DNA from 2 places in the Sinorhizobium alkalisoli genome. Region 2 is predicted to be linked to the other one. Evidence: predicted binding sites of a transcription regulator. Region 2 holds the regulator's gene; the other holds the start of a gene.
What was found. The regulator LexA, encoded in region 2, represses DNA repair genes until DNA is damaged. The targets are predictions, from matches to a motif close to TGTTCNNNNTGTGTTCNG.
Positions count from the first base shown of each region.

Region 1: the regulator LexA is predicted to act here: its motif matches at 10,731-10,748, upstream of EKH55_RS26595 (DUF763 domain-containing protein).

Region 1 covers NZ_CP034910.1:1,883,319-1,898,583, forward strand. The annotation lists gene EKH55_RS26535 (GH32 C-terminal domain-containing protein) at 1-1,261, shown strand, start outside; gene EKH55_RS26540 (ABC transporter ATP-binding protein) at 1,327-2,091, opposite strand; gene EKH55_RS26545 (FecCD family ABC transporter permease) at 2,085-3,155, opposite strand; gene EKH55_RS26550 (ABC transporter substrate-binding protein) at 3,152-4,288, opposite strand; gene EKH55_RS26555 (ABC transporter substrate-binding protein) at 4,343-5,476, opposite strand; gene EKH55_RS26560 (class I SAM-dependent methyltransferase) at 5,583-6,398, shown strand; gene EKH55_RS26565 (DUF4168 domain-containing protein) at 6,654-7,070, shown strand; gene EKH55_RS26570 (hypothetical protein) at 7,124-7,543, opposite strand; gene EKH55_RS26575 (DUF2934 domain-containing protein) at 7,550-7,774, opposite strand; gene EKH55_RS26580 (glutathione S-transferase) at 7,864-8,586, opposite strand; gene EKH55_RS26585 (DUF3175 domain-containing protein) at 8,627-8,860, opposite strand; gene EKH55_RS26590 (hypothetical protein) at 8,942-9,157, opposite strand; gene EKH55_RS26595 (DUF763 domain-containing protein) at 9,340-10,650, opposite strand; gene EKH55_RS26600 (DNA-3-methyladenine glycosylase) at 10,829-11,377, shown strand; gene EKH55_RS26605 (YbhB/YbcL family Raf kinase inhibitor-like protein) at 11,419-11,880, opposite strand; gene EKH55_RS26610 (cation-transporting P-type ATPase) at 12,129-14,933, shown strand; gene EKH55_RS26615 (DMT family transporter) at 15,055-15,265, shown strand, end outside.
Region 2 covers NZ_CP034909.1:1,396,002-1,411,266, reverse strand. The annotation lists gene EKH55_RS07010 (ISNCY family transposase) at 112-1,485, opposite strand; gene EKH55_RS07005 (MBL fold metallo-hydrolase) at 1,664-2,500, opposite strand; gene EKH55_RS07000 (TatD family hydrolase) at 2,502-3,281, opposite strand; gene metG (methionine--tRNA ligase) at 3,296-4,846, opposite strand; gene EKH55_RS06985 (DNA polymerase III subunit delta') at 5,059-6,090, opposite strand; gene tmk (dTMP kinase) at 6,087-6,767, opposite strand; gene EKH55_RS06975 (D-alanyl-D-alanine carboxypeptidase family protein) at 6,848-8,002, opposite strand; gene EKH55_RS06970 (septal ring lytic transglycosylase RlpA family protein) at 8,060-9,100, opposite strand; gene EKH55_RS29345 (hypothetical protein) at 9,025-9,378, shown strand; tRNA gene EKH55_RS06965 (tRNA-Ser) at 9,389-9,476, shown strand; tRNA gene EKH55_RS06960 (tRNA-Ala) at 9,612-9,687, shown strand; gene EKH55_RS29340 (hypothetical protein) at 9,900-10,067, shown strand; gene lexA (transcriptional repressor LexA) at 10,244-10,954, shown strand; tRNA gene EKH55_RS06950 (tRNA-Cys) at 11,613-11,686, opposite strand; gene EKH55_RS06945 (YrbL family protein) at 11,866-12,690, shown strand; gene EKH55_RS06940 (hypothetical protein) at 12,706-12,990, opposite strand; tRNA gene EKH55_RS06935 (tRNA-Asn) at 13,130-13,204, shown strand; gene EKH55_RS06930 (SMR family transporter) at 13,356-13,694, shown strand; gene EKH55_RS06925 (SMR family transporter) at 13,697-14,026, shown strand; gene EKH55_RS06920 (SDR family NAD(P)-dependent oxidoreductase) at 14,014-14,862, opposite strand; gene EKH55_RS06910 (cysteine synthase A) at 15,177-15,265, shown strand, end outside.

The sequences.
Region 1 (15,265 bases), on a different replicon from region 2:
CTACAACACTGGCGCCTGGGGCCACATCAACGTCGACGCAATCACCTTCGCCGACAGCGCCTATCCGACCTCGGAGTTCCTGGCCGATTGGATCGATTACGGCGCCGATCACTATGCCACGATTTCCTGGCACAACCTGCCCGATGGCGAGCGGCCGACCGCGATCAGCTGGATGAACAATTGGGCCTACGCGGCCTCGATCCCGACGGGCGACTTCCGCGGCTCGATGACGATCCCGCGCGAATATTCGCTGCGCGAGGTCGATGGCGAGATTCGGCTGATCCAGACGCCGGTCGAGCAACTCCAGGAACTGCGGCGCGAGCATATTTCGGTCGAGGACGTTATGGTTGGCGACGGCTTGCTAAAGGCACCGTTCGAGGGCAACGCCCTGGAGATCGTCGCCACGTTCAAAGCGGCGGACGCGGATGCGTCACGCTTCGGCGTCAAGGTGCGCGTGGGAGACGGCCAGGAGACGCTGGTGGGCTATGATGCCACGACCGGCGAGGTGTTTATCGACCGCACCCAGTCCGGCGTTATCCCCGCCGACAGCTTCGCAGCCGTCCATTCCGCACCGATCGAGATCACGCCGGAGGGCGATATCAAGCTCCACATCTTCGTGGATGCGGCTTCGGTCGAGCTCTTCGCCAATGACGGCCTGCGCACGATCACCGACCAGATCTTCCCCGATCCGGAGAGCCTCGGCGTCGAACTCTTTGCCGAGGGCGGCACTGCGACGGCAGATCTCGACATCTGGAAGCTCTCGACCGAGGACGGGAAGGAACAGGCGCCACGCAGTTATATCGGGACTGACGGCAACGATCTGCTGACCGCCTGGGAGGGGGCCGAAGGTGCGCTGCGCTTCGACGGTCGCGGTGGCAGTGACGTGATCGTGGGGAGCGACAAGATCGACAGGATTGAGGGCGGAGCCGGCAACGACATGCTGCGCGCCGGCGGCGGCAGCGACTGGGTCCACGGCGGAGCCGGCAACGACATCATTGCCGCCGGCGGGGGCGCACTCGACCGAGTCTGGGGCGGCACGGATGCCGATGTCTTCCTGTTCGCATCGGAAACGAATGACGGTCATCGCGATCGTACGGTAATCGGCGATTTCGAAGTCGGCATCGACGTGATCGATCTCGGCGGCGCCGACGTCGTCAACCACAAGAGCCTGTTCGGATCGTTGGTCCTCACCCTCGATGGCGACGCCGATCAGATCGTTCTAACCGGTGTTACGCGGTATGACGACTCACTGTTCCTTTGACTGCAGAAGCGCGGCCGGTTCCGCCCGGTCGCGCAATGCCTTCAGAGTGGACTCCATGCGGGCGATCACAAAAATTCCGAGATGGAATCGTCGACAATGATCACGGGTCGGCCGAGAGAGCAGGCCTCGACCCGTGCGTCGACGCGATAAACGGATTTCAGCATGTCCGCCGTGATAACCTCCCGTGTCGGGCCGCTCGCGGCCACCGAGCCGCCGCTGATGACGATCGTATCGTCGCAATAGCGCAGTGCATGGTTCAGGTCGTGCAGTGCGATCAGCACCGCCATGCCTGATTTCGCAGCCAGGCGCTTCATGAAGCCCAGCACCTCGATCTGACGAAAGAGGTCGAGCGCCGATGTCGGCTCGTCCATCAGGAGCACTTCGGGCTTCCGCACCAGCGCCTGCGCGATCGACACGAGTTGGCGTTGGCCGCCGGAAAGCTCCCCGAGGCCGCGAAAGGCCAGGTCGTCGATCTTCAGCGCCGCCAGGACACGGTCGATTTCCTTAAGCTCGCTATCCTTCACTTTCCAGCCGGAGCCTTGCTTGGCCGAGAGCAGCACGGACTCATAAACCGTCAGAACCGCATTGGCGCCGGTGTCCTGCGGCATGTAGCAGATCGCCCCCGGGCCATTGGCCGTGTCGGAGAGATGGACGAGGCCCGGTCCGGCGGTAAGGCCGGCGATACGCTTGAAGAGCGTCGATTTTCCCGCCGCGTTGGGACCGATGACAGCCGTCAGGCGGCCACCCCTCAACGTCCCGGTGCTGATGTCGGATAACACGATGCGCCGACCATAGGTCGCGCCGACCTCCGTGAGCGCCAAGGCTACCATGACCGTCTCCTGTTGGTGAAAATCAGCACGAAGAAGAAGGGGACGCCGACGAGCGCCGTGATGACGCCGATCGGCAGCACGGCGCCCGGAATCAACATCTTGCTGACGACGGATGTCGAAGACAGGAGCAGCGCCCCGCACAGAACCGACGCCGGCAGGAAGAAGCGCTGGTCCTCGCCGACGAGCATACGCGCAATGTGCGGGCCGACGAGACCGACGAAGCCGATCGTGCCGACGAAGGAAACCGGGATCGCTGCCAGCAAGCTGACGGTCATCATGGTTTCGAGCCGCAGGCGTCGAACATTGATGCCGAAGCTCGCCGCCTTGTCGTCGCCGAGCCTCAGCGCCGTCAGCGCCCAGGCGCGGCGCGCGAAGAGCGGCACGGCTATCAGGAGCACCGCGCCGGTAATCCAGACTTTCGGCCATGTCGCCTTGGTCAGGCTTCCCATCGTCCAGAAGACGACCGCGGCAAGCGCCTGCTCGGAAGCGAGATATTCGAGCAGCGAGAGCGCCGCATTGAAAGTGAACACAAGCGCAATGCCGAGAAGCACGATCGTCTCGACGGTGACGCCCCGCATGGTCGAGGCGAAATGGATAAAGAGGGCGGCGGCCATCGCCATCAGGAAGGCGTTGATCGGCACCATGTACTGAACCGCGACGGGGAAGACTGCAATGCCCGCCACGAGGCCGAGGGCTGCGCCGAAGCTTGCCGCTGCCGAGATGCCGAGCGTGAAGGGGCTCGCCAGAGGATTGGCGAGGATTGTCTGCATCTGCGCACCTGCCAGCGACAGCGAGGCGCCGACGGTGACGGCCATCAGCGCGATCGGCATGCGGATGTCCCAGATCACCACGCGCAGTTGGTCATTGACGCTGCCGGCGTCAAGGAGCGCCGTAAGGACATCGGACAGCGGATAATTGGCAGGGCCGAGCGCCATATCCACCGACACCGAGAAAAACAGCGCCGCGACCATAGCCGAGAGCATGAGCAGCCGGCGCGCCGCAAGAGCACGATAGCGCCCGTGCCCTTCCATGCCGGAAGCCTCACCCGCGAACGCGACCATCATTCACCTCCATTCGAAAGCGAAGCGAAATAACCGGACCGATAGGCGATCGGCAGGAACTTCTCGTGGAACTCGCGGAACGTCTTATCCGGATCGATATCGGCGAACAGCTCCGGATGGAACCACTTGGCGAATTGCTGGATCGGCACGAATTCATAAGGCGCGCCGTAAAACTGATGCCACACTGCATGGACCCTGCCCGCCTTCACCGCATCGAGGTTTAAAAAGGCGGGACGCTGCATCAGTCCCTTCAGCCGCTTGATTGCAAGCGTCGGACTGGCCCCGCGACCCACGGGAACGAACTGGCTGATGTCGGATTCGGCCGACCAGTTGCTGCCGGTGACGATCACATGATGCGGATTGGCGACGACGATCTGCTCGGGATTTAGGTCCCCGAAGGTCGATGAGATAACGTCCGAGCCGATATTGTGACCGCCGGCAAGTTCCACCATCTGCCCAAAGTTCGCCGGGCCGAAGGTGCGGCAGCAGGCGGCGTCGCCGGAAATCCCGGGCGCACGCTCGATGAAGACCTTCGGACGTGCGATAGTGCCGGCCTTGGCGAGGCGATCTGTAACGACGGCAATCTGCAAACGCCGCCAGCCGATGAATTCCTTCGCCTGTCCCTCCGCCCCGAAGAGCCGACCGAGGATTGCGGTGGACAATTCGCTGTTCTTTGCCGGATCGACGCGGAAATCGAGGAAAATGACGGCAATACCGGCTGCCGCAGCCTTTTCGATGAGTCCCGATTCCTCGGCCGCTTCCTGCGCCTCGAGGTTCAGCGTCAGCACGTCAGGCTTCAGCGCAATCGCCGCTTCGAGGCTGAAGTCCCCGCTCGGGACATAGCCGAAGCGCGGCAGCTTCTCGATCTCCGGAAAGCGCTCGAGATAGCCGGCATAGGAATCCGGGTCCTTTTTGATCAGATCGTCGCGCCAGCCGACGATCTGATCAAAGACATGTTCACCTTTAAGCGCCGCGGCGATGTGAATCTGTCGCGCCTCGCCGAGCAATATCCGCTTTGCCGGAATGTCGATCTCGACCTTGCGGCCGGCGACATCGGTTATTTCTGCAGCACCAACTGGCGCCGCGATGATGAGCGCAGCAAAGATCGCCAGGAGAACTTTCTTTAATGCCGGCATCTGCAAACCTCGACGGAAGAACGACCGGAGAGCCCTGCCCTCCGGTTCCATTGCTTACTGGCTGACGTTCAGCGAGACGAAGTAGCCGCTCTCGTAAGGCAGCGGCAGGAAACGCTCGTGCAGTTCCTTGAACGTCACCTCCGGATCGAGATCCTTGAACAGGTCGGGATGCAGCCATTTTGCGATCTGCTGGATGGCCACGAACTGATAAGGATTGTTGTAGAACTGGTGCCAGATGGCGTGGACATTACCCTCCTTGACCGCTTTGACACCGGTGAACGCCGGACGCTTTGTCAGGTTTTCGAGCTTGCGCAGGGCTTCCTTCTCATCCGCGCCATAGCCGACGCCAACCCAGTTGCCACCCGGCACATAGCCTTCCCAGTTGCCGCCGGTGATGATCACCTGGTCCGGGTTCGCGGCAATGATCTGTTCTGGATTGACCGTGCCGAAGGTGCCCGGGATGATATCCTTCGCCATGTTTCTGCCGCCGGCAAACTCGACCATCTTGCCGAAGTTCTCGTCACCGAAAGACATGCAGCAATCGTCGGAATAGCCGCCGGCGCGCTCCATGAAGACGAGCGGCCTCTCCGGATTGGCCTTCGACAGGACATCCGTCACCTTGGCGATCTGCTCGGCGCGGAACCTGATGAATTCCTCGGCCTTTTCCTCCTTGCCGAACAGCTTGCCGATCAGGCGCATGCTGGGCTCGGTGTTTTCCATCGGCTTTTCGCGGAAATCCACATAGACGAGCGGGATGCCGACCTTTTCGAGTTTCTCAATGTGGCCCGCCTCTTCCGTCGCCGTCTTGGCGTCGATATTCATCAGCATCACGTCGGGCTTCAGGGCGACCGCCTGCTCGATGTCGAAGGTCCCATCCTTCATGCCGCCGAAGGTGGGCAGTTTGGCGATCTGCGGATACTTGGCGAGAAAGGCGGCGTAGCTCTCGGGATCGGCCTTCGTGAAATCGTCACGCCAGCCGACGACGCGTTTGAAAGGCTCCTCCTTGTCGAGGGCGCCAACAAAGTAGATCTGGCGTCCCTCTCCGAGAATCACGTGCTCAATCGGCACATTGACTTCGACCTCACGACCGGTGACGTCGGTCACCTTGACCGTTTCAGCGAGTGCCGGGCTCGAAAAAAGCACGCAAAGACCCGCGGCAGCCGCAGCCGCCCTGTTGAAAACTTTCATTGTTTGTCGCTCCGCTGAAATTTTGACGCGATCTAATATTTCATGACTTTATCAGTCAACAATTATCTTTTAGAACGCTTCCAAACGTGAAGGAGCAGTGACAGACATGAGCGACGTGGCAGAGCGGCGAAATTACGATCTTCGCGACGAGATCAAGGCCTATTGGTCGGAGCGCGCCGCCACATTCGATCTTTCTCCGGGGCATGAAATCTTCTCCGAGGAGGAGCGCGCCGCCTGGCACCGTCTTTTCCTGCGGCACCTCGGGCACGGCGGCGGACGCCCGGCACTGGACCTGGCGAGCGGAACCGGGGTGATCTCTCATCTGCTGGACGACCTCGGGTTCAAGGTGACAGGCCTCGACTGGGCCGAGCCTATGCTCGAGCGCGCCCGCCGCAAGGCGAAGGACCGAAAACGTTCGATTTCCTTCCGCATCGGCGACGCGGAGAACACGATGGAGCCGGATGACCGGTATGACGTCATCGTCAACCGGCATCTCGTCTGGACGCTGGTCGATCCGGCCTCGGCCTTCGCGGAATGGCTGCGCGTATTGAAACCCGGCGGCCGGGTGCTGATCGTCGACGGCGATTTCGTCAACACGAATGCGCTCGAGCGATTCTTCGGAAAGCTGAGCGCCTGGGGCCAGCGCGCGAGGATATTCGGGCCAGACACGCCGATGCACTCGCGGGAGATGATGGAAGCGCACCGCAGCATTCTTTCGCGCGTCCATTTTGCCAATGGCGCACGCGCCGAGGCAGTCGTCGATCTCCTGCGCAGGGCCGGCTTCACGGATATCGAGGTCGACACCGATCTCGGCGAGATACACCGTATGCAGGCGAAGAACTGGAACTTTTTCAAAGGGCTCGCGCGCAAGAGCCAGCACCGCTATGCGATCCGTGCGAGCAAGCCTTTGCCCGCAGTGTAAGACAGGAGCCGTAAAGGCTGCCTCGCGTGCAGCATTGCGCAGTATGACACGCGCAATGCACGATGCCGCCCATATCATTTGCGATGTGGGCCACAAAGCTGCCGCTCAATGGTCAGCAAATTGCCCCGCCACCGCCCAATCGAGCCCTCTTGCGCCCTGCATGGTCCCGCTCGCTTCCCGTTCGAATTCGATTCGGGAGCGATAAGCAGGCGGTTTTGCTGCCGATCACGTCATGCAGGTTAGAGAGGAATGAACATGCTCACTCGTCGCACATCCGTTGCATCGTTGACCGCTGCAGCCTTCAGTTTGATGGTCTTCAGTCCCGCAGTTGCACTGGAACTCGCCCAAGCGCAGCAGGCCGAGCCCGTGCAAGGCCAGACCGGCGCCACAAGCGCGCCTATCAGCGACCAGAAGCTCGAGGCCTTCGCCGTCGCCTATCTCCAGGTCGACAAAGTCAGGCAGGCATATTCGACAAAGATTGGTTCTGAGACGGACGCGTCGACAAAGGAGAAGCTGCAGACCGAGGCCAATCAGGAGATGGTCAAGGCAGTCGAAGCCTCGCCGATTTCCGTCGAGGAATATACGAGCATCCTGACCGCCGCGCAGAACGATCCGGCACTCGCCAAAAAGGTGCAGGAGAAACTTCAAAGTTCCCAGCCGGCGCAGCAATAAGCCGTTTCGGCCCTTACGGGCGGTGTTCGCGCCGGCGGACCTGCCCGCTTGGCTTATCCGGCGAAAAGCCAGAACAATGACGCACCAACCACAATAAAGAGCGCAATAATCGCAAGCAGCCGGGCCATTCCGGAATTGGTATTGCCGCCCAGGGTCCTGTTCCAGGCCTCGCCACCAGCGCCGTCGTCGTAGCGGACGGCGTGATCGCCCACCGCCTCCCAATCTTCACTCCGTGCATCGATCGGATGGTGGTGCCCGATCCTTTCGTCACTGCCATGGTCCTGCGCGGAGGGCGGCATCTCCGGTGCCCTCGCGCGGTCTCCGCCATTTGACTGTGTTTGTTGCATCTCGCTCTCCGGAAACACTTCGTGGAACTCGCTGCCCCGAATGAGCAGCAAAGCCGGGAACGGAAGATCAGTCGTCCGCACGATCGGCACGTTCAGGATGCCGGCGCGGGCACCGGCATCCTGCAATGACCTCTACTGACTTCCGGCGCCGCTTTTAGGGGCTTTGCGCCGGGGCGACGGCGACCGTTTAGACGGCCTAGCGCCGCCATTCCCGAGATTCGGCGCCGAACCGCTTTGCCCCAGCATTTCGCGGAAGGCCTGCTCCCAATGCCGCATATGCTGGCCCTCGGGGCAGCCTTCCTGCTCCCAAATGGCGTAGGCTCGGCGCCTGATCAGCTCTTCCTCGTGATTTTCCATATGGTCACCTCTCCGTTGGACTGCACTACTGGTTTAACTGTAACGACAGGCGCCGCTTGTTTGTTCCGTCGGCTCAACTGGCTTCCGGCTCAGACCTGCTGGTCGAGCTCCGGGTAGCGACGAAAGATGCAGGATTCGTTGAACGCAAGACGGCGATCCGACGCCAGATAGCGGTGGATTCGCGGTCGGGCCGCAACGGAGTCATGCAGGGCGACCAAGGCTGGTACGCGCGGCTCATGCACCCGCATGGCGTTCGGGAATGCATAGCGAAGTCCCTCGACGAGGTGAAACAACGAGAGATCGACATAGCTCAGCTCCTTCCCGACAGCATGCTCCCGCCCCGCGGGGTTCCGGTTGAGAATGCGTTCGAAATAGCCGAGGAACTTCGGCAGCCGATTGTTGAGAAACTCCGCCGACCGCCGCAGCGATTCCGGCTTCTGCTGCTCATAATAGAGTGACACGCTGATCGGGTGACGCGTATCGTGAATTTCGGCAAGCAGGTCGGTGATCGTCAACTGCAGACCATTGGCGACGTGACGCAGCCCTTCGTCCTGCGGTGCGAGACCGAGCCGCGGTCCGAGATAAAACAGGATATTGGCAACCTGCGAGATCAAGAGATCGCGATCCACCAGAAAGGGCGGCGCGAAAGGGATGGAAGCGGCACCCGGATCCTTCATCAGTGCCAGCATCTCCTGTAAGCCGCCCGGCAGGCGGGCAACATCGACATAGTCGGTGCCCGCCGCCTCGAATGCGAGGCGCACGAATTCGCCTCTCCCGGGTATCCCGCCCCAATAGTAAAGCTTGTAGGGCATGAAAGGCTTCCCCCTTCGCCAATATTCGGCAAGCTCCGCCTCACCTGGGCGCCCGACCGAAATCTCTTCGCAGTTCGTTCTTCGCCCTTTCGAGAATATGACGCCGGTCGCCGTTCAGCCCCGCACCCGCCCTGTTGATGTAGAACGTCAACATGGAGATGGCCGAGCGGAAGGGGCTTGCTTTGCGGCGATCGCTCGCCTCCGCCGACCGCTTCAAAGAATGCGCGATTTCTTTGGGATCGTCGAGTGTGAAGACCCCCGGCTCGAGGTCCATCGCGTCGCTCTGAACTTCTTGGACCAATGGGCTTTGGTCTCTGGCTTCTTACCCATGGCCGTTCACCCGCGTCGGCTGTCGTCAGCGCAACCACACCGGTACCTCGGAAGCGCCCCGAATGTCTGATGCCCGATGCTTCCAACCAAGCTCTTCCCAAGCGAAATGCTGTGCGGCAGTCTGCGCCTTCTCCTTGGTCGAATAGACTTCCGGCAAGAGATATTCCCTGTCACCATAGGTCAGTAGCGCCCGGCCGCTTCGAACATCGAAATGAAGCTGCAGGCACTCTTGCGTTTGCATGGAAGCCTCCCTGATCGATCTTGGAACTGGCGGGAATTATGCGCGGTTTTCTCACTCTTTAGAACGGTCCACATACCTATTTTTGAGTAGAAACATTTACCCTCGTGGAAACGGCGACCGGGCAAGGAAGTTCCGGAAGGCAGGATGTTCTTCGGGCTGTCGCCAAGCGAGGGGTGGCGCTGTCAGCCCGGATATTTGCACCGGTCAGTACCAGTCCCGGGCGCGACCTCGGACCCGTCACATTCGGCCGGCCGGCCCTCGCGGCTTTGCTCCCAGCCGAAGACGCTTCGCCCGCCGAAACGTGGCGAGTCCCTGAACTCTCCGGCGACGATTTCCTTGAGGTCCGGCCCGGTGGCGTAGCGCTCCAGCCGGCGCGACTGGTCGTCGAGCCGCTTCAGAGCCGCAAGCTCCTCATCCCGCCCGAGCCGGCCCTTCCTTACCGCCGACTTCATGACATTGATGGTTTCGTCATAGACCTTGAGCGGCACCGGAAAGGGGTGGCGGTCCTTGCCCCCATGGGCAAGCGAAAATCGGGCGGGATCGGAAAACCGGAAGGGGGCGCCATGGACCACCTCGGCGACCAAGGCGAGCGCCTTGACGGTGCGCGCCCCGACGCCCGGCACCATCAGCAGTTCCTCGAAGTCCTTTGGCCCTCGATCGGCGGCAGCCGCAAGATTGCCGTGCAGGCGCCGGAGATTGACGTCGCTCTCGCGCACATCGTGATGGGCCGGCATGATCAGATGCGGCAAGGTCGGCTGGCTCTGCGCGATCGGCACAGCCCCGCGCGTCTCGATTCTCGCAACTTCGCGGATCAGCCCGTCGGGGCCGAGCGAACTGAGGAGCGCGAGTTGGCCCTGGCGCGAAGCGGCGGCGCGCCGGTCCGCAAGATTGACGATCTCGCCCTGCCCCCTCCCTTCGATTGCTGCATGGGGAGAATCCACGAAGCTCTCCAGTCCTTCCGAGAGCCAGTGATAACGGCGTGCCTGCCGCCGGTCCCCATTCATGCCTTGCTGGACGACGACCCACTTGGCGTCGTCGGTAACGATGAAACCGTGCAGGTAAAGATCGAACCCATCCTGCACGGCGGCACTGTCGACTTTGGCGACAAGCCGGCTTGCATCGGCAAGCAGGAGGCCATCGAAGCCGACACGATCTCCGATTGCCGAGAGTTCGGCCGGCGTCTTGCGGGAATGCTGACCACGGCCGCCGCAAACATGGATGCCGAGTTCGCCGGCACGCGGCGTCAATCCACGTTTCATCGCGCCGATCACGCTGGTGGTAATGCCGGACGAGTGCCAATCCATGCCCATGACGGCGCCGAAAGACTGAAACCAGAAGGGCTGGGCAAGCCGCCTCAGAAACTCGTCGCGGCCATAGTGGTGTACGATCGCCTCGGCAATAAGCACGCCAAGACGTGTCATGCGGTCGCCGAGCCATTTCGGCACGCGCCCACCATGCAGCGGCAGATCCGCATTGCCTGATCTTTGCGCCATCGCACCACGATCCTTTCTACCTTGCCATCCCTGCCCGTCAGGCAAGCATCGCCACCGACGCACACATTACTTGCTTCGGATGTTCTCGGAAAGTTCTCAAGGACCGCGCAGCGCTACAAGATTGGCGAGAAGCGCCGATGCGCCTACATAAGGGCGGCACAGTTGGAAGGAACATTCATTGGTATGGGACGACACATTCTTTTCGCGGAACGCCGTCGAAGTCGCGTCTGATCTGATCGGCGCGGAACTTACAGTGTCTGGCGCCGGCGGCATTATCGTCGAAACCGAGGCCTACCTGCGGGACGACGCGGCGTCGCACAGCTTCGGCGGCACGACCGAGCGTAATCGCGCCATGTTCGGTCCCTCCGCGCACGCCTATGTTTATCTGTCCTACGGCCTTCACTGGTGCTTGAACTTCGTTTGCCTGCCCGGCAGCGCGGTGCTGATCCGGGCGATCGAACCGAAATGGGGGCTGGAGGCGATGCGTGAGAGACGCGGTGTTTCCCGGGACCGGCTTCTGTGCTCGGGACCGGGCCGTGTCGGCCAAGCCCTGGCGATCACCCGGGAACAGAACGGCCTGCCGCTCCGGCAGGAGCCTTTTCGCCTGCGTGTTCCCGAATCAAGGCCGGAAATCTCCGCCGGCCTTCGCATTGGCATTTCGAAAGCCGTCGAGCAGCCCTGGCGTTTCGGCCTGGCGAACTCCACGTTCCTCAGCCGGAAGTTCTAACCAACTGAAGCGCCGAACCGGGCCTCTGAACGCCGCGTCCATCAACGCTCGCAGGTACCGACGAGCGTGGCCTCGGCGATCCTATGCTTGCTAGCCCGTTTCCAGGCCTCGGCGGCGCCGACTTCCTCTGGTATCGAGAGGTTGCCGACGTCGAGAGCCGCCAGCCTGAACTTATAATGGTGAGTGCCGGTTCCGGGCGGTGGCTGTGGCCCGTCGTAGCGCGCATTGCCGAAATCGTTCTTGATGAACTTGATACCGTGTTCAGGGCCGGTATCGACAGACTGCTGAAGTTCGGTCCAATTGCCCGGGATGTTGATGATCGCGCAATGGCGGAAAAGGCCGCTCACGGCGTCCGGGTCCTCAATGACGAGGGCGAAGCTCTGCGTGCCCGCCGGCGTGCCCGTCCACTTCAGAGGCGGGAACAGGTTCTCTCCGAAACGGGTATGCTTGCTGGGAATTGGCTGGCCGTCAGCGAATGCGGGGCTGATCAAACTGAAGGTCATCGCCTGCCTCCTTTCATATGTCCGCATCGAGATGGGCGAACGGTCGTGGCGATCCCCCAAGCCGTTTGGTGCGGGAGCGTTGATCTCGCTCAAGGATCGCCTACAGCGCATCAGATAGGCTTGACTGGCCGATGCTCAAGAGCGCCGGCACTAAACGTGGTCAGGCTCGCTCGAACACACGATATTCCGCGAAAGGCGATCATCGACCGGTAAGCACCAACGACTGCATTCCGAGGAGTCCAGCAGCTATGCATGATGCGGCGTCGACGACAGCGTCCCAGCCATCGGACTCGACCGAAACTGAGAATACATCCGCCACAACCAATAGGACGGTCGCGCCCGAGCTCGCCTGGCACGCCGTCGCGCCGGAAGCCGTCCTCGACGTGCTTCGCACGGATGCGAGCGGTCTCTCCGCGGAGGAAGCAGGCCACCGGTTGGAAACCTGCGGCCCCAATCGCCTGCCGGCTGGCCCGCCCCGGGGCGTCCTGAGGCGCTTCCTGCTGCAATTCCACGACCTGCTCATCTACGTTCTGCTGACCGCCGGCCTGATTGCTGCCGCCATCGGCCACGGGCCGGACTCCCTGGTCATCTTCGCCGTTGTACTTATCAACGCCGTCATAGGCTTCGTTCAGGAAGGTCGCGCGGAGAGGGCGCTGGATGCGATCCGGGCCATGATCGATCCACAGTCTTCCGTCGTCCGCGACGGCCATCGCGCCACCATCAGGGCAGACGAAGTGGTGCCGGGCGATATCGTTCTGCTCGAAGCCGGCGACCGTGTGCCCGCCGACCTCAGGCTCATAAAGGCGCGCAATCTGCGCATCGATGAGGCCGTTCTCACCGGCGAGTCCGTGCCCGTCGACAAGTCGATCAGGCCTGTCGCCGGCGACGTGACGCTCGGCGACCGGTTTTCCATGGCCTTCTCGGGCACCTTTGTTGCCGCCGGACAGGGGGCGGGTGTTGCCGTCGCGACGGGTGCGCAGACCGAACTCGGGCGGATCAGTTCCTTGATTGGCGCGGTGGAACGTATCGCCACCCCGCTTGTCCGACAGATGGGCCAATTCGCCAGGCAGATCACGATCACCGTCCTCGGCCTTTCCACCCTCGTCTTCGCCTATGCCGTACTCATCCGCTCCTACCGGCTGGAAGACGCCTTCATGACGGTGGTCGGCCTGGCCGTCGCAGCAATTCCCGAAGGTCTCCCCGCGGTCATGACCATCACCCTGGCCGTCGGGGTCCAGCGCATGGCGCGCCGAAACGCCATCATTCGCCGCCTGCCCGCCGTCGAAACGCTGGGTTCCGTCTCCGTGATATGCTCCGACAAGACCGGCACGCTCACACGCAACGAAATGACTGTGAGCGCCATTCGCACGGCCGACCGCGAGATCGAGGTGGACGGAGCCGGTTACCGGCCGGAAGGCAGCTTCCGGATCGGCGGGCGCAGGGCGCTGGACCCGGCCGCCGATCCGGTTCTTGAAGAACTGTCGCTCGCCGCACTTCTCTGCAACGACGCGCATCTCGAGGAACGCGGCGAGGAGTGGACGGTCAACGGCGACCCGATGGAAGGGGCGCTCGTCACATTGGCGATAAAGGCCGGGCACGACGCCGCGGCGGCGCGGACCGGCTTTGTCCGCCTCGACGAGATCCCCTTCGATTCCCGCCATCGGTACATGGCAACGCTCAATGCCCGCAATGGTCGCCCGCCCGTGGTCTACGCGAAGGGCGCGCCTGAGCGCATCCTCGCCATGTGCAGCCGCGTCGCAAGCTTCGACGGCGAGCAATCGCTGGATACCGCCGACTGGCACGACAGGATACAGGCGATGGGCGACGCCGGTCAGCGGGTGATCGCATTGGCGCACCGTCCGATGCGGCATGGCACCCGCGAAATCGCGCCAGCGGATGTGGAGCACGATCTCATTTTGCTCGGTCTCGTCGGGCTCATCGACCCGCCGCGTCCCGAGGCCATCGCTGCTGTCGCCGAATGCCGGGCCGCGGGCATCCGGGTGAAGATGATTACCGGAGATCATGCCGCAACGGCACGCGCGGTCGCCCTGCAACTCGGGCTCGCGGACGCACCAAAGTGCGTCACCGGGCAGGATCTGGACAATGCGGGAGAGGCCGGAATCCGCAGACACGCCAGGGAGGCGACGGTCTTCGCCCGCACCAGTCCGGAGCAGAAGCTGCGCCTGGTGGAGGCGCTGCAGGCGGATGGGTCGACCGTCGCCATGACCGGCGATGGGGTGAACGACGCCCCAGCCTTGAAGCGCGCGGATGTCGGGGTCGCCATGGGCTGCAAGGGGACGGAAGCCGCCAAGGAGGCGAGCGACATGGTGCTCGCCGACGACAATTTCGCCTCGATCGTCTCGGCCGTGCGCGAGGGGCGCACGGTCTACGACAATCTCACCAAGGTGATCGCCTGGACCTTGCCGACAAATGGCGGCGAGGCCTTCACCATTGTGCTGGCGATCCTGTTCGGGCTGGCCCTGCCCGTCACCCCCGTGCAAATCCTCTGGATCAATATGGTAACGGCCGTCGCCCTCGGCCTGACCCTGGCCTTCGAACCGACGGAACCCGGCGCCATGCAACGGCCGGCCCGCCCCCCAGGAGAGAGAATCCTCTCCAGGCGACTACTATGGCGAATCCTGTTCGTCTCGGTGCTGATGGTCGCCGGCACCTTCGGCATTTACGCCTGGGCCGTCTCGCGCGGGCTATCGGTCGAAACCGCGCGCACCATGGCCGTGAACACGCTGGTCGTCATGGAAATCTTCTACCTGTTCAGTGTCCGCTATGTGCACGGTACGTCCCTGACATGGCAGGGCGTCCTCGGCACCCGTGCGGTCCTGATCGGCGTCGCGACTGTCGTTGCAGCACAATTCGCCTTCACCTACCTGCCACCGATGCACTTGATCTTCGGCAGCCGGGCCGTCTCATTCACCGATGGAATGATGATCGTAGCCATCGGCGTCGCCCTGCTCTTTGTTGTGGAGGCCGAGAAGCGGATCGTCGCATCGTTCAACCGCGTTACCGGCGGCAGGCGATCGGAGGAGAGGCCTTGAATGCAAAGCGAAGGAATTCACGCCGATGCATTCATTCGCGAAGCTGATGAATTGATCAAAAACCGTGCATGGATCGCAGCGCCCGAATGTGCCAATGGCTGGGTTTCACGAGGATCTCGTTATGGCCGTCGATACCGCTTCCGTTTCCGCCGCGCCCGGCACCGCTCGCGCCGGCGTGCTGATCATGTTTCTCGGCATGCTGATGTTTTCGCTGAACGACGTCATGGGCAAATGGCTGGTGGCAACCTATTCGGTCGGACAGGTGGTGCTGATCCGCAGCATCGCCGCGGGTCTCGTGCTCTTTCCGTTCCTCTGGACCCGCGGACCGAAAA
Region 2 (15,265 bases):
TTGCGCTGAGGCAAGCCCCCGACCGGACCGGCTGGGCCGGGTTGCAAGGGAAGGGAGGGGGCGGGTGAATGGCACCAACCGGCTTTAGCTTTGAGACCTTGCGATGGCGGATCATTCCGCCGCATCGAGCTCAGAGAGCGCTTGCCGCCGCCGAGCAACGACCGCCGGATCGTTCATGAAATCCGTCCGCTTGCCCGGCCTGCGTCCCCGCGGCCTGTAGCCATTCTTCTCGCTGTTGGTCTTCACAACCGGCTTCTCTTGCTGGTCCTGACGGTCCTTGATGTAGGCCAGCACATCGGAAAGACGCTTGTTCTCGGTGATCGCCGCATGCGTCACGCGCTGGTCCTTGTCGAACACCCGGTAGGACAGGGAATGCCCCTTCCAGCGCACATCGAGCCGGCCATCGGCATAAGCGTAGGTCTCGACATAGCGGCCGACCAGTCCGCGCGTCACCTCGGTCTCTTCCAGCATGATCCGCTGGCGCTCGTAGGAGAACGTCAACTGGGCACCGACATAACGCTGCTCACGTTTGCAGAGGATCTCCTTCAGCCGGTCCGACGCGAGATTCATCGGCCGATGCAGATCATCCGGTCGGGCAGGGGTAATGGCAAACTGCCGGTTATAGCGCTCCATGAACCGAGGCAGGAAAGCGTTGCCGTCGTCCATGCCGCAGATGCCCTCCAGGCGCAGATCCTTGATCAAACGGTCCTGCAGCGTCCGGTTCATCCGCTCGACCCGGCCCTTCGCCTGGCTCGAGTTTGCGCAAAGAATCTCGATGTTTAGCTCTGACAGCGCACGCCCGAACTGGGTCATGCCCTGGCCGCCCTTGGCGTCCTTCTTCGCCACCCGGAACACCGAATGCTTGTCGGAATAGAAGGCGACCGGCGCACCATGCGCCTTCAGATAGAGTTCCAGCGCCTCGAAATACGTAAACGCGCTTTCCGAGCGTACGAAGCGCAACTGCATCAGCTTGCCGGTCGCATCGTCGATGAACACCAGCAGCGAACAGGGATCACCACGATCCTCGAACCAGCGATGCTCGGACCCGTCGATCTGCACCAGCTCGCCATAGGCTTCGCGGCGCAGCCGCGGCTGGTGAAACGTCCGGCGCTGCTTGCGCGACAGCCACAGGCCGGCCTCCGACATCCATTGGCGCAAGGTCTCGCGCGACACCGTCAGCCCATCGCGCTCGGCCAGCTTCTCGGCCGCCAGCGTCGGGCCGAAATCGGCATAGCGCTCGCGCACGATCGCCATGGCGTAATCGCGCACGCCGTCGCTAATCCGGTTGTTCGACGGTCGGCCGATCGCCCTGTGCCGGATCGCCGCCGCTCCATCCGTCCGGATCCGCTCCAGCAGTCGACGCACCTGACGCGTGCTCAAGCCCAGGACATGCGCCGCCGAAACCAGCGTCATGCGGCCGTCGACCACCTTCGACAAAACCTCGATCCGCTGCAGGTCGCGCTCGCTCATCGCAATCAATCCCATCCGCAATCTCCCACGTCATTGAAAACGCGGGGAGAGTGACATTCTTACTTTGCAGGAACAGGACACTTTAACTTTGCGGCTACACAACATGATCGCATAAGATAGATTATGGAACTCACGGGCGCCGCTGTATGCGCTTTTAAATCAATGCCTTCAAGTCGAATGCTCGATTGCGACGTCACGCCTCTTCGGCACTTGGCATCGCCACCTCGAACTCCAGCCGCATCATGTCGTAGGCCGGCTCGACGTGATCCGGCGTCTCGTCGCAAACCGTCTCATAGTCCAGCGGCACGTGCATGTGCGTGAGCACGGCGCGTTTCGGCTGAAGCCGGTTTATCCAGCCGAGCGATTGCACGAGCGACAGATGGCTCGGGTGGAACTTGTACTGCAGCGTGTCGATCACCAGGAGATCCAGTCCCAGGAGCTTCTCGACCGTCTCCGCCGGAAAATCACTGACGTCGCTGCAATAGGCAAAATCGCCGATGCGGAAGCCGAGCGAGTGAATATTGCCGTGAAACTGCATCAGCGGCTGGAATGCGACCGGACCGCCAGCACCGTGAACGGTCACGGGCGGCAAATCGTCCTCGATGACACGCGCTTCGACAATCGGCGGATAGCCGCTGCCTGGCGGCGACTCCAGGCAATAGCGAAAGCCATCGCGGATCCGGGACATCGTCAAGGCGTCCGCCCAGATCGGTATGCGCTTCCGGTTCTCGATGACGAAGCCGCGCAGGTCATCGATTCCGTGCAAGTGATCCGCGTGAGCGTGCGTGTAGAGCACCGCATCGATGTGGCGGACATCGGCTGCAATCATCTGGGTGCGGAAATCGGGCCCGGTGTCGATGACGACGGTGGTCTTGCCGCCGTCGGGAGCAAACTGCTCCACCAGTAGTGCTGCCCGCAAGCGCCGGTTGCGCGGGTTCGACGGATCGCAAGCGCCCCAGTCCCCGGTGATGCGCGGCACGCCCGGCGATGAGCCGCAACCGAGAATGGTGAACGCCCGCCGGAACGCCATGTCACAGCCTCGGCATCTTCGAGAAGATCCGGAGCGCGTTTTCGGTGGTGATGTCCTCGATCTCAGCCCGACTGACGCCGATCGTCTCGGCCAGAACGTCTGCAGTATGCGCGACATAAGCCGGCTCGTTGCGCTTGCCGCGGAACGGTTTCGGCGCCAGATAGGGCGCATCCGTCTCCACGATCATCCGGTTGCGCGGAAGGGTCTTGGCGATGTCCCTCAGTTCCTGCGATTTCGGGAAGGTCAGAATGCCCGAAAAGGAAACGTAGCCGCCAAGTTCGATACCGATACGCGCCAGTTCCGGACCGGATGAAAAACAATGGAGGAGGAAGGGGAAAGCGCCCTTCCCCGTTTCTTCCGTCAGGATTGCCGCCATGTCATCGTCTGCCGAACGGCTGTGGATGACGAGCGGCAGCCCGGTTTCGCGCGCTGCCTCGATGTGCCGCCGCAGGCCCTCGGCCTGCGCCTCGCGCGGAGCATTGTCGTAGAAATAATCGAGCCCTGCCTCGCCGATCGCCACCACCTTCGGATGTTGCGAAAGGCGAACGAGATCGTCGGCCATGATATCGAGCTCTTCGTCGGCATTGTGCGGATGGGTGCCGACGGAACAGAAGACGTTCGGATATTTTTCGGCAATCGCAAGGATCGTCTCGAAGCGCTTCACGCGCGTCGAGATCGTCACCATCTGGGTAACGCCGGCCTCGCGGGCGCGTTCGATGATCGCATCGCGTTCCGTTTCGAAGTCGGGAAAATCCAGATGGCAATGCGTGTCGATCAGCATTGATACGCTCTCGCTTACACTTCCGGCGCTACATAGCGCGGAAAGACGGGCTTCGGCGCCTCCAGCGGCGTTCCGGACACGAGCCGACCGGCCTCGCCGAGGCTGGTGAAATCCCGCTTTTCCGCTGGAACGGCGACGAGATCGAGCAGCTTGCCCGCCGATCCCGGCATGAAGGGCTGCAACAAAATGGCAATCTGCCGCACGACCTCCGCCGTCACATAGAGCACCGTCGCCATGCGCTCCGGATCGGTTTTCTTGAGCGCCCAGGGCTCCTGGCCGGCAAAATAGCGGTCGGTTTCGGAGACGACGGCGATGATGGCGGCGAGCGCTCGGTGGATCAGCTGCTTGCCCATCTCCTCGCGCGTCGTCTCGAGAAGCGCATCGGCCGCCGCAAGCATGGCTTTGTCTTCGTCTGTCAGCGGCCCGCAGGCCGGTATCCGGCCATCGCAGTTCTTTACGATCATCGAGAGCGAACGGCTGGCGAGATTGCCGATGCCGTTGGCAAGGTCGGAGTTAATCCGCGTCGCGATCCCCTCTTCGCTGTAGCTGCCGTCCTGGCCGAACGACACCTCGCGCAGGAAGAAGTAGCGGATCTGATCAAGGCCGAAATGCTCGACCAGGTTGAACGGATCGACGACATTGCCGAGCGACTTCGACATCTTCTCGCCCTTGTTGAGCAGGAAGCCGTGCGCAAAGACCCGCTTCGGCAGCGGCAGACCGGCGGACATCAGGAAGGCCGGCCAGTAGACCGCGTGGAAACGGATGATGTCCTTGCCGATGACGTGAATGTTCGCCGGCCAGAATTTCGCCCGCGGGCCTTGCGGATCGGTGAGGTATCCAGTGGCGGTCAGATAGTTGGTCAGCGCATCCACCCAGACATACATGACATGGGCCGGATCGCTCGGCACTTTGATGCCCCAGTCGAAGGTTGTGCGCGAGACCGAAAGGTCCTTGAGACCCGACTTGACGAAGGAGACGACCTCGTTGCGCCGCTCCGCCGGGCCGATGAAATCCGGATTGTCGTCGTAGTGCTTCAGGAGCTTTTCCTGATAGGCGGAGAGGCGGAAAAAGTAGCTCTCCTCCTCCACCCACTCGACCGGTGTTCCCTGGGGACCGTAGCGAATCCCGTCGGCGCGCAACTCCGTTTCATTCTCTTGGTAATAGGCCTCGTCGCGAACCGAGTACCAGCCGGCATAGGAATCCTTATAGATGTCGCCGGCCTCGCTCATCCGGGTCCAGATCGCCTGCGACGCCTCGTGATGCCGCTTTTCGGTCGTGCGGATGAAGTCGTCGTTCGACGCGTTGAGAAGACGCGCCATGTTCTGGAACTCGGCCGAGTTGCGATCGGCCAGTTCCTGCGGCGAAACGTCTTCCTTCTTTGCCGTCTGCTGCATCTTCTGGCCGTGTTCGTCCGTGCCGGTCAGGAAGAACACCTCGCGCCCGTCGAGCCGCTGAAACCGGGCAAGCGCATCCGTCGCGATCAATTCGTAGGCGTGGCCGATATGCGGCTTGCCGTTCGGATAGGAAATCGCGGTGGTGATGTAGAAGGGGGACGTATCTCTCATTGTCGGCTTCGATATCTCGGATCTGGAGTTAGCGCTGCTATTAGCGCATCGCCTTTAGGTAGGGAACCGCCGCGGCGAGAAAAAGCGGACGCCACGGAAGGCCAGCGGACGACCGGGAGCGGAATTGACATGGCCACGTCATGCTCTTCGCTCACCGGTATGAAATCGATCCCGCCACCGCGATCGAGCGGAAGTGGAAGTTCGCCCCTGCGCTATAAGCGGTCCTTCAGATCGTCCAGAAGCGACAGGACTGTCTGCTTGCGGTCGAGATTATAGCCTTCGCTGATCGCGAGGCGCTCGGCGAAGCTGCTGGAAAGATGTGCGAAGCGTTCCGCTCGCCCGATGTCGCCGGCCAAAGCCGCCTCACGTGCCAGTTGCATGACACGGCTTTGAAGGAGCGAGGCGAAGAAATCGAAGATCGTTTCGCTGTCTTTTGCCGAGAGAATGTCGGCGAGCTTGTGCATTTGCTTGCGCACCGCAGGTCCCTGCCCTGCGATCACGTCGTCGAAGGCAGCGGCGATCTCGAGGCCGCCATAGTTGATCAGCTTCAGCGCCTCGGCAACGCTCCCGCCCGCCGCTGCAAGGATCTGATCGGCATTGCCCCCACCCATGTCGAACCCGAGGTGCGCGAGTGCTTGGCGCATGGCCCCCGCATCGAGCGGCTTCAGCCGCAGCGGCAGGCAACGGGAGCGGATCGTCGGCAGGAGTTTCCCCGGCGCGTGCGTCAAGACAAGAAACAGCGATCGGCGCGGCGGCTCCTCCAGTATCTTCAGGATGGCATTGGCCGCGTTGCGGTTGAGGTCGTCGGCCGGGTCGATGATGACGATCCGCCAGTTTCCCGTCCCCGACGTCTGGCCGAAGAACTTTCCGGCGCGGCGCACTTCGTCAACCGTGATCGCACCCTTGACCCTCCCGCTCTTCTCATCGACCGGACGCGTCAGATGCAGGAGGTTGTGGGAGGCGCCGGAGGCAAGCTGACGGCTGACGATCGAACCGGGATCCGGGTCGCCGAGCCGGTCGGGCGCCTCCGTCGGCTCCGGATGGCAAAGCACGTGTTTGGCGAAGCGAAAGGCGAGCGTCGCCTTGCCGATGCCCTCCGGCCCTTCGATGAGGACCGCGTGATGCCCCTTGCCGGACTTGTAGCTCTGCGCGAGGAAGACTTCGGCCTCACCATGGCCGAAGAGCCTGCTGTTTTCGGCCGGCGCGATCGCCCCGTCCAGCACCCCTGGGCGTTCTGCTGTCATGTGGCCACTTCCGCCGCGGATGCGCGCGCCGCGTCCTCGCTCGGCAGCAGCGCCGCCACAAGGTCCAGCACGTCTGCAGCGATCACCTCCGGCGGGCGCGTCGCGTCCACGACCCGGCAGCGCTCCGGATCGGTCTCGGCAATATCGAGAAAGGCTTCGCGCCGCTTCTCATGCGTTTCCAACTGCTCCTTTTCGAAGCGGTCCGGCCCTTGATCGGCGGCGCGGCGACGCGCGCGCTCGAGGCCTACAATGGCCGGGAGGTCGAAGATGATCGTGAGATCGGGAACGACGCCATTGACGGCGACGCGCTCCAGTGTCTCGATGAAGCTCGCCTCGAGATTGCCGGTAATCCCCTGATAGACGCGCGAGGAATCCATGAACCGGTCGCAAAGGACGATCGTCCTCCTTCCGAGCGCCGGCCGGATCACCTGCTCGACATGGTCGCTACGCGCGGCGGCGAAGAGGATCGCCTCCATACGCACGCCAAAGGACTCCGCCGCCCCCGAAAGAAGCACGTGGCGAACCGCCTCTGCACCGGCGGACCCGCCGGGTTCCCGCGTCGTCAGCACGGCATAACCCCGCGCGCTGAGCGAATCGGCAAGCAGGCGCATCTGGGTCGACTTGCCCGCCCCTTCTCCGCCTTCGAACGTTACGAACAAACCCTTTGTCAGCGACACATGCTCTTCCAGATCGGCGTATTCCTGCCCTCTGTTTAGCCGATTGGTCTGCCGGAAGAAACCGTCACGGCGTGCAATTGTCACAGCCAGAAAAAGAGAAGTTCCTGCAAGGCGTCAAGCGCACGGCTCGTCAGCGTGCCCGGCTCGACGGCATCGGCTGTGCGGACTGGAACTTCCTTGACGAGCTCTTCTCCGTTCCAGAGCTTGACGACGCCGACCTCCTGTCCTGCGGCCACCGGCGCGCTGAGAGGCCACCGGTAGACGATGCGGGCGGTCAGCCGCTCCGGATTGTTGACCGGCAGCAACACGTCCACGGGTCCGCCGGCGACAAGCGCGACGTGGGATGCCGCCCCGCCATAGACGCTCGCTTCACCGATCGTTTCGCCACCGGCAAAAATCCGCCGCTTCTCGAAGTTCGTCATTGCCCATTCGAGGACGCGGCGGCTCTCCTCGGTCCTCTCCTTATCGCTCTCAAGGCCGCCCATTGCGAGATAGACACGGCGCTCTCCGCGCTGCATCGAAGCGGCGACCGAGAAGCCGAAGCCTTCCGCAAATCCCGTCGCCAGCCCGTCGACGCCGACATTGGCGGCGATCAGCGGATTCTTGTTGCGCTGGAAGATCTTGTTCCACTCGAAATCCGGCTGGGAATAGAGGCGGTAATAATGCGGATGCGCCTCGTGCAAATGCCGCGAAAGCGTGACGAGTTCGCGCATGGTCATCTTGTTTCCGGGGTCCGGCAGTCCGGTCGCGTTCTTGAATGTCGCGACCGGCATGCCGAGTTCGCGAGCCCGCTCCGTCATCCGTTCGGCAAAGGCCGTCTCGCTGCCCGCCATTCCCTCGGCCAGAACAATGCAGGCGTCGTTCGCCAGCTGTACAATCGCACCTTGCATGAGATCCGCGACCGCGACCTTCGACTTGATCGCGGCAAACATGGTCGCGGTGCCGGATGGCGCTCCGCCCGTGCGCCAGGCGTGTTCCGAAACTTCGAAGGTCGCGTGCGGCGTCAGTTCCCCCTTGTCGAGGGCCTCGAAGACCAGTTCCATCGTCATGAGCTTTGCAAGCGACGCCGGTGGCACGGGCTCGTTCTCGCCGCGCGCAAAGAGCACGCTCCCGGTCTCCGCATCGACGAGATAGATCTGTTTCGCCTTGGTGTCGAAGGCAGGCGCCTGTGCCTCCGCATCACCTGCGACGACCGCTGCAAGGACACCCACGATCGCCAGCCACACAATGCGCATGAGAAACTCCGGTTTCTTCACGGGCATAGCAGCGCCGCCAGACCTATTCAACCGGCGTCAATCGGCCAGAACGCCCCGGTTCTGCCGCTTTGCGTAGGCCCGAATGGAGTCGGACGTCAGCGGGTCCGGATCGGCCATGATCAGTTCGAATGGCGAAGCCCTGTCACTGACCCGGACTTCGACATAGGCGGCGGCATAGGCCATGTTGCCATCCGGCAACGGGATCCATTCCGGGCGCTCGGAGGGAACCGGCCCGATCTCCGGCAGCATCATGAACTCGGCAAGCGCGGCCGATGCCGGCGACGCTGCAGGCGGCGCCGTGAGCGCATTCAACGACCTCGTTGCGCCAAGCGTCGATTTCGCCGGAATCGTCAGAGTCCCAAGGTCCTGTGCCTGATCGCGCAGCGGTTCGTTCGAAGCCACCATGACCCCCGTCGCGATCTGCCCTTCCGGCGCGATGCGAGGGCCGCGATCGCCCTTGGTAACGTAAGACGCCATGAGATAAGGCATGTCGTTGCCCTCGAGCGGGGCTCGGCCGACATATTGCACGCGTACCTGGGCACTTCCCTTGCGCTTGATATCGAGCAGGTCGGCGGTCTTCGAGGAGACATCGATGATCCGGCCGAATTCATAGGGCCCGCGATCGTTCACCCGCACAATGACGGAGCTGCCGTTCTCGAGATTGGTCACGCGAGCATAGCTCGGCAAAGGGAACGTGGGATGCGCCGCGGAGAGGTGATACTTGTCATAGACCTCGCCATTCGCCGTCAGCCGGCCATGAAAGGCCGAGCCGTACCAGGAGGCCATGCCGGTCTTGTTGTAGCCCGGCTCCTCCTTCGGCTGATACCACTTGCCCTTGACCTGATAGGCATTGCCGACCTGGAATCGCCCGCCGCCCTTCGGAATGTTGCGCCCGTTGGCCACTCGCGGACTTGCTTTGACCCCGTAGACCGATTCGGCGAAATATTCCTTGCTTCTCGACTTGCTCTTCTTGACGCTGGACGTCGAACCGCAGGCCGCTAGTGCTGCGCAAAGCAGTGGAATTGCAGCGAGGCGCAATCCCCTCGCAAGGCATGCCGCTTTTCTACGAGATATCATCTGTCCCCAAGGTCATTCGCGAAATTCGTGCCCGAACGATCCGCATTTCACCCCCGCGGATCTTTCGACGTCCCGGAAAGGGACAATCGTGTAATGATGACAACAACAAGGCAAAAATACGAATTTCTAGGCGAGATCGCGCCGGGTTTTTCTCGTTATGGTTTACAAAACGTAAATACCAGACCGACGGAGATGCGCAGTACCAAGCGGCAGAGGCCGAAGAAATTCGTGCGGGCGGCGAGCTTAAATCTTGCAACGAACCGCACTTCGCGCAATAACGCGCTGCCCGGATGGGTGGCCGAGCGGTTTAAGGCACCGGTCTTGAAAACCGGCGACGGGCAACCGTCCGTGGGTTCGAATCCCACCCCATCCGCCAGCGTGAACTTTGTCCGACCCGGCACCTGCTCCCATTCGGACTCGACTGTCTGCCGACGTCTCGAGCACGTTCGGCCAATTCAGCCGAGCGGGCTGGCGCGCGCCGTGGAATTCTTCTATATAGTCCAGGCCTGCCGGGGTCGTAGCTCAGTTGGGAGAGCGCCGCAATCGCACTGCGGAGGTCGAGGGTTCGACTCCCTTCGACTCCACCATTCTTCTCTTTGTCCAGCCCGGAGCCGTGATGCCCGATCTGCCCGGCGGCGGCGGCAGGTTTCTTCGCCGAGGCGCATTGCGCCAAGTCGTTTACCGGGAACACAAAATGCTGGTTTCGGCCACCAAGGTTTCCTTGCCATCGCTGGCGAATTGAGGGACAGTTGGGGTCTGCATCTTTTCGTGTCGGCAACTCCCGCGAGTGGAGAAAATCATGTCCTCTAAAACTCTGATGGCGGTTGCAGCATTGGCGCTCCTGTCACTTTGGGGATGCGCCACCACCGGCGCTACGGGCAACACGACCTACGCGCAGTGGTACGGCCCCTACCCTGAGCCTGACTTCGACGTTCTCAGTCCCGGGGGTCTGCGCCTCGCCTATTGATCGGGCGCCACATCAACGCTCCATCGCCCGACAGCCCAATGGCTTGTCGGCCCCGGCAAAGCGACGCCGCCCAATTCAGCATGGCAATATTCACGGAATGTTAGGCACTTGCGGAACACAAATGGAACGGATAGTGTCTGTTCTTGATTTGTTTCGCGATTCTGGAGTGACGCGCCATGCTGACCCGCAAGCAACAGGAATTGCTTCTCTTCATTCATGAACGAATGAAAGAGTCGGGAGTCCCGCCGTCCTTCGATGAAATGAAAGACGCGCTCGATCTTGCGTCGAAGTCGGGCATCCACCGGTTGATCACTGCGCTCGAGGAGCGGGGCTTCATTCGCCGGCTTCCCAATCGGGCACGCGCACTTGAAGTCATCAAGCTGCCGGAAGCCTATACGACACCGGCGCAGCCAAGGCGCGGCTTTTCGCCGAGCGTCATCGAGGGCAGCCTGGGCAAGCCATCTGCCGCGCCCAGGGTCGAGGCGCCACCCGCAGAGACGTCCTCGATTGCGGTTCCCGTGATGGGGCGCATCGCCGCCGGCGTCCCAATTTCTGCGATCCAGAACAATACGCACGAGGTTTCCGTTCCGCTCGACATGATCGGCAACGGTGAACATTACGCACTGGAAATCAAGGGCGATTCGATGATCGAGGCCGGCATCCTCGATGGCGACACCGTGATCATCCGCAACGCGAGCACGGCCAGTCCGGGCGATATCGTCGTGGCACTGATCGATGACGAAGAAGCGACCCTGAAGCGATTCCGCCGGAAAGGTGCGTCGATTGCCCTCGAAGCGGCGAACCCGGCCTATGAGACCCGGATATTCGGACCGGACCGGGTGAAAATCCAGGGCAAACTGGTCGGGCTGATACGGCGGTATCACTAGCCCATCGCCCCGGTGATCGGAGCCGTTTCGTTTGGCCGATGCATGGGTATTTGCGCACAGTGCGTGATCGAGTGGGCAACAGTTATCGTCCGAAGCCTTGGGCGGTAGACGTTCCGCTCGACGTTGCGGCCGACCAGCGCCGAGTACTTTCGTCTGGCTGCCTCCCCCCATCCCCGCATGGGCGTAGAGCCGTCCGCAGGTGGACGGTCGGCGCCACGGGTATTCTCCCCGGTTATCGTATCGGTTTCGGGCCCAGCTCAATCTCCCTCGGGTTCGGCTTTCATGTGGGAGACGGCATGGCTTGGCCGGTCGGATCTGCAGTCCTGGGTTTGCCCATGGACTCTCCTCCTTGTTGCGATCTCGACGCGATCCATGGGTCCGATGAAAGTTCCTCCAAAGCGCTGCCTATGGAGTCTTGCTGGATCGGATTGCGCGCACACCGTTCTCGCGGCCACGCTCGCGGTATCGCTTGACCATGCGGCGGGCGATTCCGCCTGACCAACGCGCTCCGACGATCAGGCGGTGGTAAAGCGGCGGCCCGGTCAGGCCGGAATCGACATTCTGCAGGCAAGCGGCCGTTGCCGCAGCGGCTGAAGATCACTTGCCAAGAAATTTGCCGGCGCACATCGGTGCCACCAGCCGGATCATCAGGGGAATTTGGAGGCCTCGCCCGGAATTGAACCGGGGTACAAGGATTTGCAGTCCTCTGCGTCACCACTCCGCCACGAGGCCTCATCGACAAGAAATATCAAGTCGTGGCGAGCGTTTAGAATCATTCGAGATGAACCGCAAGAGGCAATTTCCGAAAAACGCACCCCTCGTCTCGGCCCATCGTAAAAGGAGGTTGGACACTGGAATGCCCAGCCTCCCAGTTCGATCGCAATAAACTCACCCATAAGGTAGGATTTTCCTTGATTTTCCTCAACCGGCGCTGTTTTGTCACAAAACTTTCACACTTAATGGGCGAGGACATGTTCGACGGCAAGATCTCCCTTTCCGACTGGCACCAATGTGCAGGCGGGCACCAGCGGTGTGTTTTCGAGCATGACCTCTACCCGAATATTTTGGTCAAGGTTCTCAGAATCAGGGGCAACAGCGGCGAGCGCCAATCGACGCGGATGCTGCGCTTCATCGATCGCTTCAAGCGGTTCGGTGCCTACCGGACATTTCGACGCGAAGTCGACGAGTTCATCGAACAGGCCCGAAAGTTCACCCTGTCCGACACAGCCGATCTCCCCATCCCCGGAGTGCTGGGCTTCGTTCAGACCGAACACGGCCTCGGTCTCGTGGTCGAGAAGATCACTATGGCAAACGGACAGTTGGCCCCAACCTTGCGCGACCTGGCGCTGGCGGGGCGGTTGACGGCCAGGCACCTGGCGATGATTGACGAACTTTTCGAGCGCTGTCGCCGGCTTCACATCGTGCTGATGGATTGCAATGCCGGCAACTTCGTAGTGACGGACCGTCGCGGTTTTGAGGAACTGATGTGCATCGACGGGACCGGTGAAAAAAGCCCGTTGCGCATTTTCGCTCTCAGCCGCAGGGCCAACGGCTTCAGACTGCGGCAAATGCGTGAGAAGCTGTTTCTCAAACTCGCCAGAACCTTGAACGATCCGGCGGCGCTGCCCAACGAGGGGCACGTCCACACGGTCCTAGAGCCGTATCTGCGGCCGAAGCGCAGACTTCACGCGGTCGAGGGCGTTCCGGACGCACTCAACGTTTCACGGGCCAGCTAGCCCGAGATCGCAATTCTACTTCCCCGACGTTTTCTCGGTATTGCCGCGCCAGCGGGCCCACCACACGGCGAGTCGTCGGCGTGCGCGGCGCACAACCGGTATGTCGTGCGACAGCACCAGCAGCCCGAGCGGTATCATCCAGAAGCCGAGGACCGGCAGGAAGCCGAGAACACCGCCAGCAATGAGCAGAAGCCCAATCGTCACCCTGAGGGCCGGCGAGTCGGGCAGGCCGACGCGCCATGTACCGAGAATGATTTCCCGCGTTTTCGGATCGATACCGAAATGCTTCTTCTTCGCCATTGCTTCCTTCCTGCGACTTTCCCAGAATTGGTGCTTTCTCCACAGCCGAGCAAGCGGCGCTTTCAATTTTTTTTGAAAAATCGCTTGGCAAATCGAAAAAGCATTTGTATTAGCAGCCTCACTTCTGCGGCGCAGATGATCCCTGGTAGCTCAGCGGTAGAGCACTCGACTGTTAATCGATAGGTCGCCGGTTCGAATCCGGCCCGGGGAGCCAGTTTCGAAGAGCCATTCGCGGCGAAGGCCGGAGTGGCTCTTTTCGTTTGCTAGCGCATCGGCCGAAAATCGATGCGCAGATCCAATGATTTACAGCGTCCTCTGTGTGCCCTGAAAAACGCACGGCGCCACAGGTCCATCAGAGGTTCCGGATGCGCTTCGCGTGGTTTTTCCTGATTCTCGCCATTGGCACCGAAATCGCCGGCCTCACCGCCATGAAGGCCGCCGGGGGCGCCTATGTCGGCCATGCGGTCATGTATGGCTCGATCGCGCTCTCCTACGTGTTTCTTGCTATGGCGGTGAAGACGATTCCCGTCGGGGTCGCCTACGCGATCTGGGAAGGCTCGGGCGTCGCGCTGATCACGCTCGTCTCGGTCATGGTCTTCGATCACGTGCTGACCGGTCGCGAGATGCTCGGCCTCTCCATGGCCGTGTCCGGTATCCTTCTCGTCAATGCCGGCAAGGTGCAGGACGAGGAAAGCGCGGCATGAGCATGCCAGTCTTTTCCTTCTCCTCCTTCGCCTTCGCAGTGCTGGCCGGCCTTTTCGACGTGGCTGCCAACCTCGCCTCCTCGAGATCGAACGGCTTTAGTCACCGCGGCTGGGGTGTGCTTTCGATTGCGCTCGTGCTCGCCGCCTTTGCGCTGCTCGCGGAGGCCGTCAAAGGCATGGAATTGGCGATCGCCTATGCCGTGCTGGGCGCTACCGGCATATTTGGAACGGCGATCTCGGGCCGCCTTCTCTTTGGCCAGAGATTGAAGCCGATCGGGTGGATCGGTCTCTGCCTGATCTTCGGTGCGGTGCTGGTGCTTCACACCGCCTGACGCGGCCGTCCCTTTGAACGGGACTCCTTGTGCTTGGGCGCCGTGTTGCGCGGTGCCCGCCACGGCATCAGCCAGCGGAGAACCGGAAAATAGACCCCATAGGGCAGAAACTTGAGCAGCTTGACGAGATAGGTGAAGCGTTTCGGGAAGGTGATCTCGAAGCGTCCGGACTTCAGCCCTTGCGAAATCCGCGCCGCCGCCGTCTCGGCGCTGACGAGTGCGGGTCGCGGGAAATCGCCCTTTACGGCGCCGCGTGTATCGACGAATCCCGGACAGATCAGTTGCAGGCGTATGCCGATTTGGTCGAGATCGAATTTAAGGCTCTCGGCCATGTTGATGAGAGCTGCCTTGGTCGCACCGTAGGCGGCGTTCATGGGCAGGCCGCCATAGCCCGCAACGGAGGAGACGATGGCGATCTGCCCATGCCCCTTCGCTTTCATATGTTCGACGAGCGGCACAAGGCAATTGACAACGCCCTGGAGGTTGACGGCGAAACTCCTGTCGAAGGCATCGTGATGCAGATCGTCACCACGCACGGGGATTGCGACGCCCGCATTGAGGATCGCGAGCGCCACCTGTCCATGCTCGTATTCGATCGCCGTGATCACCCGCTCCATGTCATGGGGGTGGGTCACGTCCCCGTCGAGGACGATCATTTTCCCCGGCCCTGTCGCTTCGTGCTGCAGAGCGACCAACTTGTCGTGGCTGCGCGCCGTGACGACGACGCAATAGCCTTCCTCGACGAGTTGCAGGGCCACGGCGCGCCCGATTCCCGAACTCGCGCCGGTTATCCATGCCAGACCGTGCTCTGGGCGGGCGGTAAAAGCAGTCGTCATCTCCTCCTCGCATCCGTTGGGACTTTGCCTCTCCCCGCAAAGCCCGACCTTTCATCCAAGGCCGACCGCTGCGACGGCAATGCCGCCTGCACCTCCGCTTCCCGCCCATCATTTGACCGCGGAGACGATTTTTGCCCGGGACAAGAAAGCTTCGAAACGCTATTTCTTGTTTATTCAACAGGCTAGGCGGAAAAGACGCCAACATTTCGGCGACCGATATACCCGCACGAAATGTTTATCGGCTTGCCGTCAATCCTGGTTAGTGCTTGGCTTGAGGCTCGGCATACGTTCCGTTCAGCGCGAGGTTTCTTAAAATGCGTGTTCTTCCGTCCGTGCTTGAAGCAATCGGCAATACGCCGTTGATCCGGCTCAAGGCCGTCTCCGAAGCCACCGGCTGCAACAT